4 regions of the Streptomyces sp. NPDC018263 genome follow, and region 1 is predicted to be linked to each of the others. Evidence: riboswitches for the same ligand, from Rfam matches in the RefSeq annotation. Region 1 holds a riboswitch; each other region holds the start of a gene.
What was found. A riboswitch is a leader RNA that binds a small molecule or an ion and turns the genes downstream of it on or off. The one in region 1 is predicted to bind cyclic di-AMP.
Positions count from the first base shown of each region.

Region 2: another riboswitch for cyclic di-AMP. It lies ahead of ACZ3HQ_RS14965 (M23 family metallopeptidase); the one in region 1 lies ahead of ACZ3HQ_RS27515 (C40 family peptidase).
Region 3: another riboswitch for cyclic di-AMP. It lies ahead of ACZ3HQ_RS12395 (M23 family metallopeptidase); the one in region 1 lies ahead of ACZ3HQ_RS27515 (C40 family peptidase).
Region 4: another riboswitch for cyclic di-AMP. It lies ahead of ACZ3HQ_RS17725 (transglycosylase family protein); the one in region 1 lies ahead of ACZ3HQ_RS27515 (C40 family peptidase).

Region 1 covers NZ_JBVHFA010000010.1:106,238-108,408, forward strand. The annotation lists gene ACZ3HQ_RS27505 (8-amino-7-oxononanoate synthase) at 1-63, shown strand, start outside; gene ACZ3HQ_RS27510 (ATP-binding protein) at 285-755, shown strand; gene ACZ3HQ_RS27515 (C40 family peptidase) at 867-1,340, opposite strand; cyclic di-AMP (ydaO/yuaA leader) riboswitch at 1,344-1,526, opposite strand; gene ACZ3HQ_RS27520 (hypothetical protein) at 1,899-2,171, opposite strand, start outside.
Region 2 covers NZ_JBVHFA010000004.1:570,780-572,950, reverse strand. The annotation lists gene ACZ3HQ_RS14970 (M16 family metallopeptidase) at 1-509, shown strand, start outside; cyclic di-AMP (ydaO/yuaA leader) riboswitch at 734-887, shown strand; gene ACZ3HQ_RS14965 (M23 family metallopeptidase) at 900-1,643, shown strand; gene ACZ3HQ_RS14960 (GntR family transcriptional regulator) at 1,843-2,171, shown strand, end outside.
Region 3 covers NZ_JBVHFA010000003.1:678,251-680,421, forward strand. The annotation lists gene ACZ3HQ_RS12385 (dihydrofolate reductase family protein) at 1-480, shown strand, start outside; tRNA gene ACZ3HQ_RS12390 (tRNA-Met) at 546-619, shown strand; cyclic di-AMP (ydaO/yuaA leader) riboswitch at 897-1,065, shown strand; gene ACZ3HQ_RS12395 (M23 family metallopeptidase) at 1,075-2,103, shown strand.
Region 4 covers NZ_JBVHFA010000005.1:466,086-468,256, reverse strand. The annotation lists gene eno (phosphopyruvate hydratase) at 1-145, opposite strand, end outside; gene ACZ3HQ_RS17725 (transglycosylase family protein) at 469-1,179, opposite strand; cyclic di-AMP (ydaO/yuaA leader) riboswitch at 1,184-1,362, opposite strand; gene ACZ3HQ_RS17720 (transglycosylase family protein) at 1,565-2,171, opposite strand, start outside.

The DNA of each region.
Region 1 (2,171 bases):
GACCTGTCGGAGGCGGACATCGAACGGGCCGTACGGGTCATCACCGCCGTTCGGCCCTGCTGAGGCCCGGAAAAACCCCGTCAAATACGGTCTCGCGTCGCAGAGTTCACCCCGTTGAGCGACAGATGTCCGCGTATCTGGGGGGTTGGTTCACCGGACCGCTTCCGTGATGGCAGGCTGGCGTGCAGGCACCAGAGCGGGATCATGCCCGACCTCCGCCCCGCGTCGCCGCGCGGCCCGTGGGAGGACGGCGGGCGCACCCGTGGGAAAGGGACGACTTCGCCATGGCAGACCATCTGGAAGCATCCGTCACTCTGCCGAGCGATCCCGCCTCGGTCCGCACGGCCAGGTCCTACGTGGTGGGCACGCTGGCGAGCTGGGGGCTCCCCGCGGACGACGAGGTCACCGACACCGTGCGCCTCATCGTCTCCGAACTGGCCACCAACGCCGTCCAGCACACCCTGGGCCAGTCGCCCACCTTCACCGTGGACGTCGTACTGGCCCGTGACGAGCTGCTGCTCATCGGGGTGACGGACAGCCACCCGAGGATGCCGAAGAGACTTCCGGCCGCCGTCGCCCAGGACAACGGGCGCGGTATGGCCATCATCCGGTGCCTCACCGTCGAGTGCGGCGGCAAGCTGCGCGTCCGCCCGACCCGCGAGGGCGGCAAGACGGTCTTCGTCGAGCTGCCCTGGTGCGTGCCGAGCCAGCCGCGGCCCGCCACGGCCTGCCCGGAGCCCTCTCCGGCCCGCTGAGAGCCCATTGAGGGCCGACTGAGGGCCCCGGTGGGCCCCGGTGGGCGCCGGGAGCGGCCTCGGGGCGCGCGTACGCCCGTTGAGGCCGTCCCCGGCCGTGTCCCGCCGGACCTAGTTGACCCGGCCGTACCAGACGCTCTTGGTCCAGATCTTCTGGAGCCGCACCACGTCCCCGGTCTTCGGCGCGTGCCAGATCTTGCCCTTACCGGCGTAGATGCCGACGTGGTAGACGCTGGAACCCGAGTGGAAGAACACCAGGTCACCGGCCTTGCGGCGGCCCGAGGAGATGTGGTGCGTCTTGTTGTACTGCTGGGCTGCCGTGCGCGGCAGCTTCTTGCCGGCCTTCTTGAACGAGTACAGCGTCAGGCCCGAGCAGTCGAAGCGGCCCGGCCCGGTGGCTCCGTAGCGGTAGGGGGCGCCCTTCTTGGACGCCGCGACCTTCAGTGCCTTCGACGCGGTGGTCGCGGCGGAGGCGTCGGTGGCCAGACCCGGCACCATGATCGAGCCGCCCACGGCGGCCAGGGTGAGGGCCGAGGCGGTGCCGGCCCGAGCCATCAGCGACGGGACACGATTGAGCGCAGTCATGCGCAACCCTTCGTCAGCCGCCTGTGAAGGATGACCTGTCGGATTCGGGCTGGCGAAGTTGCCCGGCCGTGTCACCACGGCTTCACCCCAAGGGCTGCTCGGCACGATCGTCCGCGACTCGCGGACATCCGTCCCGGCGACCCGGCTTGCTCGGGTCCTCCACTCCTGCCGATGCACTTCTGTCGACCGGTCATCCGGGTGGCGGCAGGACTCGGCGTCCGCCCGGATGCGCCCCGCCGTTGTGGCGGGGTCTTGTCGTCAGTCAGGGATCTTGGCCCACTCCTGTCCGAAAATCCCAATGGAACCGGGGGTTTGTGGTGTTACTCACCACTCACCCGTTCGGGTGGACAGGGGTGTGTCCGAGCCGCCGTCAACTCCCCTCCACGGCCCCGGACCTGGGCTTCGGTCGCCGCGCTGCGGCCCGCAGGGGGCTTCGCGCGCAAGTCGGCGGGCCCGGAAACGGGCCCGGAGATACACCGGTCGGCGGTAGCACGTTCGGCCTGTTTCGGCTCGGCGGACGACACGCCGGGCCCCGTCCGGCCGTAGGCGGTGTCCGGGTCAGCCGACACCGTCGGGCGGGAGCGCGACGCGCGCGGTGCGGCGCTCCCCGTCCAGCACCCGCAGGGCGTGTGCCAGCGTGCGCCCGTGCAGCTCCCGTTCGCCCCGTCCGTGCATCAGTGCGAGCGCGTCGCGGAGCGCGGCCGCCGTGCGGACCAGCGCCTGCGCGGCCCTGAGGGCCCGGTACGTGTCCCCGTGCCGGGCCGGGTTGGCCCGGCCCAGCAGGTCGGCCGCCTCCAGGTAACGGTCGATCAGCTCGCCCTCGGCCCGGGT
Region 2 (2,171 bases), on a different contig from region 1:
CCCTCACCTCCCGCCTGGACCGCGTCCTGCGCGAGGAGAAGGGCTACACCTACGGCGTGCGCGCCTTCGGCCAGGTGCTGCGCTCCGCCCCGGACGGCACCGGCGCCGCGATGCTCGCCATCAGCGGCTCCGTGGACACCCCGAACACCGGCCCCGCGCTCGCGGACCTGTGGACGGTGCTGCACACGCTGGCGGCCGAGGGCCTGACCGACGCCGAGCGGGACGTGGCCGTGCAGAACCTCGTGGGCGTGGCCCCGCTGAAGTACGAGACGGCCGCCGCCGTCGCCGGCACCCTCGCGGACCAGGTCGAGCAGCACCTCCCCGACGACTTCCAGGCGGAGCTGTACCGCACGCTGGCCGCCACCGGCACCGTGGAGGCCACGGCCGCCGTGGTGAACGCCTTCCCGGCCGACCGTCTGGTCACGGTCCTGGTCGGCGACGCCGCGCAGATCAAGGAGCCCGTCGAGGCGCTCGGCATCGGCGAGGTGAAGGTGGTCTCGGCCGAGTAGGCGGACGCGAGTGGGTCCTGATGGCACACAAGTCGTCAGGGCCCACACGCGTGTTCGGGAGCATCCTCGAACACCGGTCACCAAATGTCCGGATTGGGGCGGAGGTTACCCCCTCTGACGTGTGGGATGCGCTACAAAAGTCCGGACCCGTTTGAAGATCCGCTCCGGTCCCCTTTAGCTTCTTCCGGGCTGTTCGTCAGGCAGTGCGCCGCGCCCGCGGCACCGGACAGCCATCGCCGAGTCCCCCGTAGGGGGAGCCGGGGACCCACCGCAGTCCCTGGGGTGAATCGGGCGCCCGCGCTGATGCGAGGGCGGCCGTAGGAGACCTTCCTGCTCCGAACCCGTCAGCTAACCCGGTAGGCGAGAGGGAAGGAAAGGAACAGCCTGCTCATGGCGTTCATGTGCGCCACCGGGAAGCACCGCAAGCCCGGCCGGGTCAAGCGCACCACCGCTACGGCGGCCGGTGTCGCGGCCCTCACCACCGGTGTCGTCGGCACCCTCTCGGCCTCCCCGGCGCTCGCCGCGGACAACTCCGTCGAGAACACCGGCCTCACCCCCGTCATCGCCGTCAGCGACACCCTCGCCGACGAGATCGCCGCGCAGGCCACCGCCCAGAAAGCGTCCGCCGAGCGCAAGGCCGCCGAGGAGGCCGCCGAGCGCGCCGCCGCCGAGCGGGCCCGCGAGGCCAAGGAGCGCGCCGCCCGCAAGGCCGAGCGCGAGCGCCTCAACTCCTTCGTCATGCCGATCACCGGCTCCTACGTCTCCACCGCCTACCAGTCCTCCAGCTCCCTGTGGTCGTCCGGTTCGCACACCGGCATCGACTTCCACGCCGCCAGCGGCACCGCGGTCCACGCGGCCGGCGCCGGCACCGTGGTCTCCGCCGGCTGGGGCGGCGCGTACGGCAACGAGATCGTGATCAGGATGGCCGACGGGATGTACACCCAGTACGGGCACCTGTCGTCCATCGGCGTCAGCGTGGGCCAGCGGGTCGTCCCCGGCCAGCAGATCGCCCTGTCCGGCGCCACCGGCAACGTCACCGGCCCGCATCTGCACTTCGAGGCCCGTACCGGCCCCGACTACGGGTCCGACGTCGACCCCGTCGCCTACCTCCGCAAGCACGGCGTGAACGTCTGACCCTCCGGTCCCGAAAAGCCCCGGCCCACCCGGCCGGGGCTTTTCGCTGCGCGATTTCCCCCGGGTGCTGTCCAACGGGTGCTGTCCAAAAAATAGCCATGGATTCCGGTAGGCCATCGGAAATCCTCGCGCATTGTCATAGAGTCACGGGACAAGCGCTGTCGCCGGCGTTTCACGGGCATTAAGGCGGAGGTGGGTCATGCGAATTCCGGCGCATTCGGTGTGCACGGCGATCCGGGACGACATCGTCGCCGGGGTCCACGAGCGCGGCGGCCGGCTCACCGAGGAGGTCCTCGCCCGCCGGTACGGCGTCTCGCGTGTCCCCGTCCGCGAGGCGCTGCGCACGCTGGAGGCGGAGGGCTTCGTGGTGACCCGGCGCCACGCGGGCGCCTGCGTGGCCGAGCCCAGCGAGCAGGAGGCCGCCGACCTGCTGGAGATGCGCCTGCTGCTGGAGCCGCTCGGTGCCGCGCGGGCCGCCCAGCGGCGCACCGAGGCCCATCTGAAGGTGCTCCGCGGCCTGGTCAGACT
Region 3 (2,171 bases), on a different contig from region 1:
CCCACCGCCCCCGGCACCGGCCCGCTGGACACCGCCGCCGACCGGCACTGGCTGCGCACCGCCTGCGAGCTGGCCGCGCTCTGCCCGCCCTCGGACACGGCCTTCAGCGTCGGCGCGGTCGTCGTCGCGGCGGACGGCACCGAGCTGGCGCGCGGCCACTCCCGCGAGGGCGGCGATCCGGTGGTCCACGCCGAGGAGGCCGCGCTCGCCAAGCTGGACCCGGCCGACCCGCGGCTGCCCGGCGCCACCGTCTACAGCAGCCTGGAGCCCTGCGCCCACCGCGCCTCCCGGCCCGTGCCGTGCGCCGGGCTGATCCTCGCGGCGGGGGTACGCCGGGTGGTCACCGCCTGGCGCGAGCCGGACACCTTCGTCACCGCGGCCGACGGCTCGGGGGTGCTCGCCGCGGGGGGCGTTCAGGTGGTGACGGTGCCCGAGTGCGCCGCTCTCGCACAGGAGCCGAACGCTCACCTTCCGCACTGAGGCCCACGTCACGGCGGGGTGTGTGCGCCGCGTCCCGCGGATGACGTATGCTTGAGACACAACGACGCGGGGTGGAGCAGCTCGGTAGCTCGCTGGGCTCATAACCCAGAGGTCGCAGGTTCAAATCCTGTCCCCGCTACTGAAGACTCAGGGCCGGAATCCAGTAAACGGATTCCGGCCCTGAGTGTTTTCCGGCCCCGAGTTGCTCCGGGGGCGGCTGGTGTTTTTGAGTCACCAGCAAAACTCCTGTGACTCCTGAAGCGCGGTCAACTCGCCCTCTTCGTACCGTTCCTGACCGATAAGCACCCCGTCGGATCGTCAAACGATCAAGCTGGACGGGCTTGGAATCCAGTGCGCGTGTCTATTAACGTTCGATAACGCAGCGCGGTCGTTACAGCCGTCAGCAGAGACGGCGCCGTGCGCACACGCCGAATCCCGCAAGGGAACCGGGGACCCACCACTCTGGGGTGAATCGCGTCCCGATCCGCCGTGCACCACTCTCGGAGCACGCCGGGTTTACGCGCGTAGGAGACCTTCCTGCTCCGAACCCGTCAGCTAACCCGGTAGGCGGAGGAGGGAAAGGAGTGCGCCCGCGTGGCGTCCAACCGGCCTGCCCCACAAGCCCCGTTCGCGCCGGACGCGAGTGAGCCCTTTGCCTACGGCGCCCCTCGTGCCGAGGACGGCGCGTGGGAGGAATGGAACCCCACCGAGGAGTCTCTACCCGCCGTACGCGGCCGGCACCGCGTGGCCAAGCAGCGCGGCGGCGGACTCGCCCGCAGCTCCACCGTCCTCGGCGTCGGTGTCATCGCCGCCGTCGGCGCGGGTGGCATGGCGAGCGCCAACACCGGCAAGCCGCCCGTGTCCATCGCGCTGCCCGACCTGCCCTCCGTGGACTCCCTGATCGACGGGCACCACGCGGAGGCGCCCGCCGCCTCCCTCGCCGGGGTCGCCACCGCCACGGCCACCGCCGCGAGCGACGACTCCACCGCCGACGCGGGCGAGGCGCTGCGCAGCCGGATCATGGCCCAGGCCGAGCGGCAGCAGACCAAGGCCGACAGCCGGGCCACCGCGGCGGCCGTCGCCAAGGCCGACCAGCAGGCCGCCGACGCCGCCGCCAAGGCCGCGAAGGAAGCCTCCGAGAAGGCCGCGGCGGCCAAGGAGAAGGCCGAGGCCGACGCCGAGAGGAAGGCCGAGGCCGACCGGCTCGCCGCGCTGGCCAAGCAGTACACGCTGCCGACCTCCTCGTACACGATCACCTCGGCCTTCGGGCAGGCCGGCTCGATGTGGTCCTCCGGGTACCACACGGGGCTCGACTTCGCGGCGCCCACCGGCACGCTGATCAAGGCGATCCACAGCGGCACGATCACCGAGGCCGGCTGGGCCGGGGCGTACGGCTACCGCACGATCCTCACCCTCGACGACGGCACCGAGCTGTGGTTCTGCCACCAGTCCTCGATCAGCGTCAGCGCGGGGCAGAAGGTGTCCACCGGCGAGGTCATCGGCCGGGTCGGCGCCACCGGCAACGTCACCGGGCCGCACCTGCACCTGGAGGTCCACCCCGGCGGCCAGCCCACCGGCATCGACCCCGGCGCCTGGCTGCGGGGCAAGGGGCTCACCCCCTGAGGGGTCCCCGCCGGGCTTGACCGGGTCCTTGCCCCGGAAGCGGAATGGACGGGGTCCGAGTGATCGTT
Region 4 (2,171 bases), on a different contig from region 1:
TGGCCTCGAAGGCACCGGTGGAGGCGCCGGACGGGACGGCGGCACGACCCGTGCTGCCGTCGTCGAGGCCGACCTCGACCTCGACCGTGGGGTTGCCTCGGGAGTCCAGGATTTCCCGAGCTACGACGACGTCGATGGACGGCACGAGCATCTCCTTCATGGATGTGACGCGATGGGTGCGGGGCGTGCGCGGGTGGCACGCCTTGCGTCTAGAGCCTAACCGTCCCAGGGGCGTCGGCCGTCGACCGACCGCCTCGTGGACGGGGTGGGACAGGGAGACCGTACCCATTGTTCCCGCCCGGAACAAAGGGTTCTGGGCAAAGGCTGCGGGCGGGGAGGCGGGCCGGTCGGGGAACGCGCACCGCCCCGGCGCGCGGGGGGAACGCGCACCGGGGCGGGGGGTCCGTCAGGGGACCGGAAGCTCGGAGGCCGGACGGTTCGGGGGCCGGGCCGCCGAGCGGGTCGCGGTTACTTCAGGTGGAGCATCTGGCCGGGGAAGATGAAGTCGGCCTTCTCGACGATGTCCTTGTTCAGGTCGAACAGCTTCTTCCAGCCGCCCTGGACCTTGTGCTTGGCGGCGATGGAGCTGAGCGTGTCGCCCTTGACGACCTTGTACTCGCCGTCGCCCTTCTTGACCTTGCCGCCGGTCGGCGTGGTGACGGTCTTGCTCGCGTCCGGACGCTCGGTGGAGCGGGAGGCGGCCTGGTCGTCGGCGGTGCGCTCGGAGGTGTCGGCCGCGGCCTTGTCCTCCGACGTGGTGTCCGTGGAGGGAGCCGGGCTCGCCGGAGCGGCGGAACCGCTGTACGGCGTGCTGGACAGACCCGTGCCGCAGACCGGCCAGGCGCCCTTGCCCTGGGCGGAGAGCACCTTCTCGGCGACGGTGATCTGCTGCTCCTTGCTCGCCTTGTCGGCGGTGGAGGCGTACTGCGTGCCGCCGTACGCGGCCCAGGTGGAGGCGGAGAACTGGAGCCCGCCGTAGTAACCGTTGCCGGTGTTGATGGACCAGTTGCCGCCCGACTCGCACTGGGCGACGGCGTCCCACTCGGAACCGGTGGCGGCGGAGGCGCTGCCCGACGCCATCACCGGGCCCGCGACGGCCGCGCCGGCGACACCGGCGAGCGCGAGGACACGGACGGTCTTGGACGGGCGACGGTGCTTGCCCTTGCTGGAGAACAGCATGGATCGATCCCCTCACCGACGCCTGCGAGGTGAGCTGTCGGGTTCGGGCCGGTTGAGTTGCCCGGCCACCCCTCCCCGGTACTTCCGGAAGGCGTGGCTCCACCCCAAGCCCGTCCCGGTGTCAGTCACCGGTTCGGGCACCTACCTTGGGTCCCCCGCTCCTGCCTACGGCGCTTGACGCGACGGTTGTCCCCGACGGCCGCTGGCAGGATTCGGCGTTGCGGCCACGGGTGCTCGTGGTGACGAGCGGTCCCGACCGTAGACATGCCGCGCGGCGAAATTCAAAGACGATCAGGTCTTCTGAGAGTCATCCCACACTTTCGCCAAATAGGACATATAAGAATATAGCGGGGCGTCAAATGCCGCTGTGCGCCGTCTGTTCGCCCTATTCGCCCGGCACTTCGAGGGTCTGACCCGGGTCGACATGGTTCGGGTTCGCGCCGATGGCCTGCTTGTTCGCGGAGTACAGGGCCTCCCAGCCGCCGTCCACGTCCAGAGAGTCGGCGATGGACCCGAGCGTGTCACCGGCGCGGACGGTGTAGGTGCCCGGAGAGGCGGTGGCGTGGCGGCCCGTGCCGGCCGTGTGCTGACCCTCCGTCACGCTCTCGTCGGCGTTGCCGCCCCGGTGACGGCCGCCGCCGAGGTCGCCGGTGTCGACGAGGCTCCAGGAGCCGCCGTCCTCCCAGGACTCGTCGTCCTCCGCCGCGGGGGCACTGGAGGGCGAACCGCCGTCCTTGTAGCCGGGGTCGGCGGCCGGGGGCGCGGACGCGTCGGAGCGGGAGGCGCCGGCGTCCTTCCCGGCGTCGACGGAGGCGTCCTTCTCGCCGGCGCTCGGGGACGGCTTGCCGGTCTCCTTGGCGGAGGAGTCGGACAAGTCGGACGGCGGGGAGGAATTGCCCAGTCCGGACGAGTCGGAACCATCGGACGAAGCACCCGCGTCGGGAGCCTCGCTCGACTTGCCGGCGTCCTTGTCCGAGCCGCCCTGGCCGGCG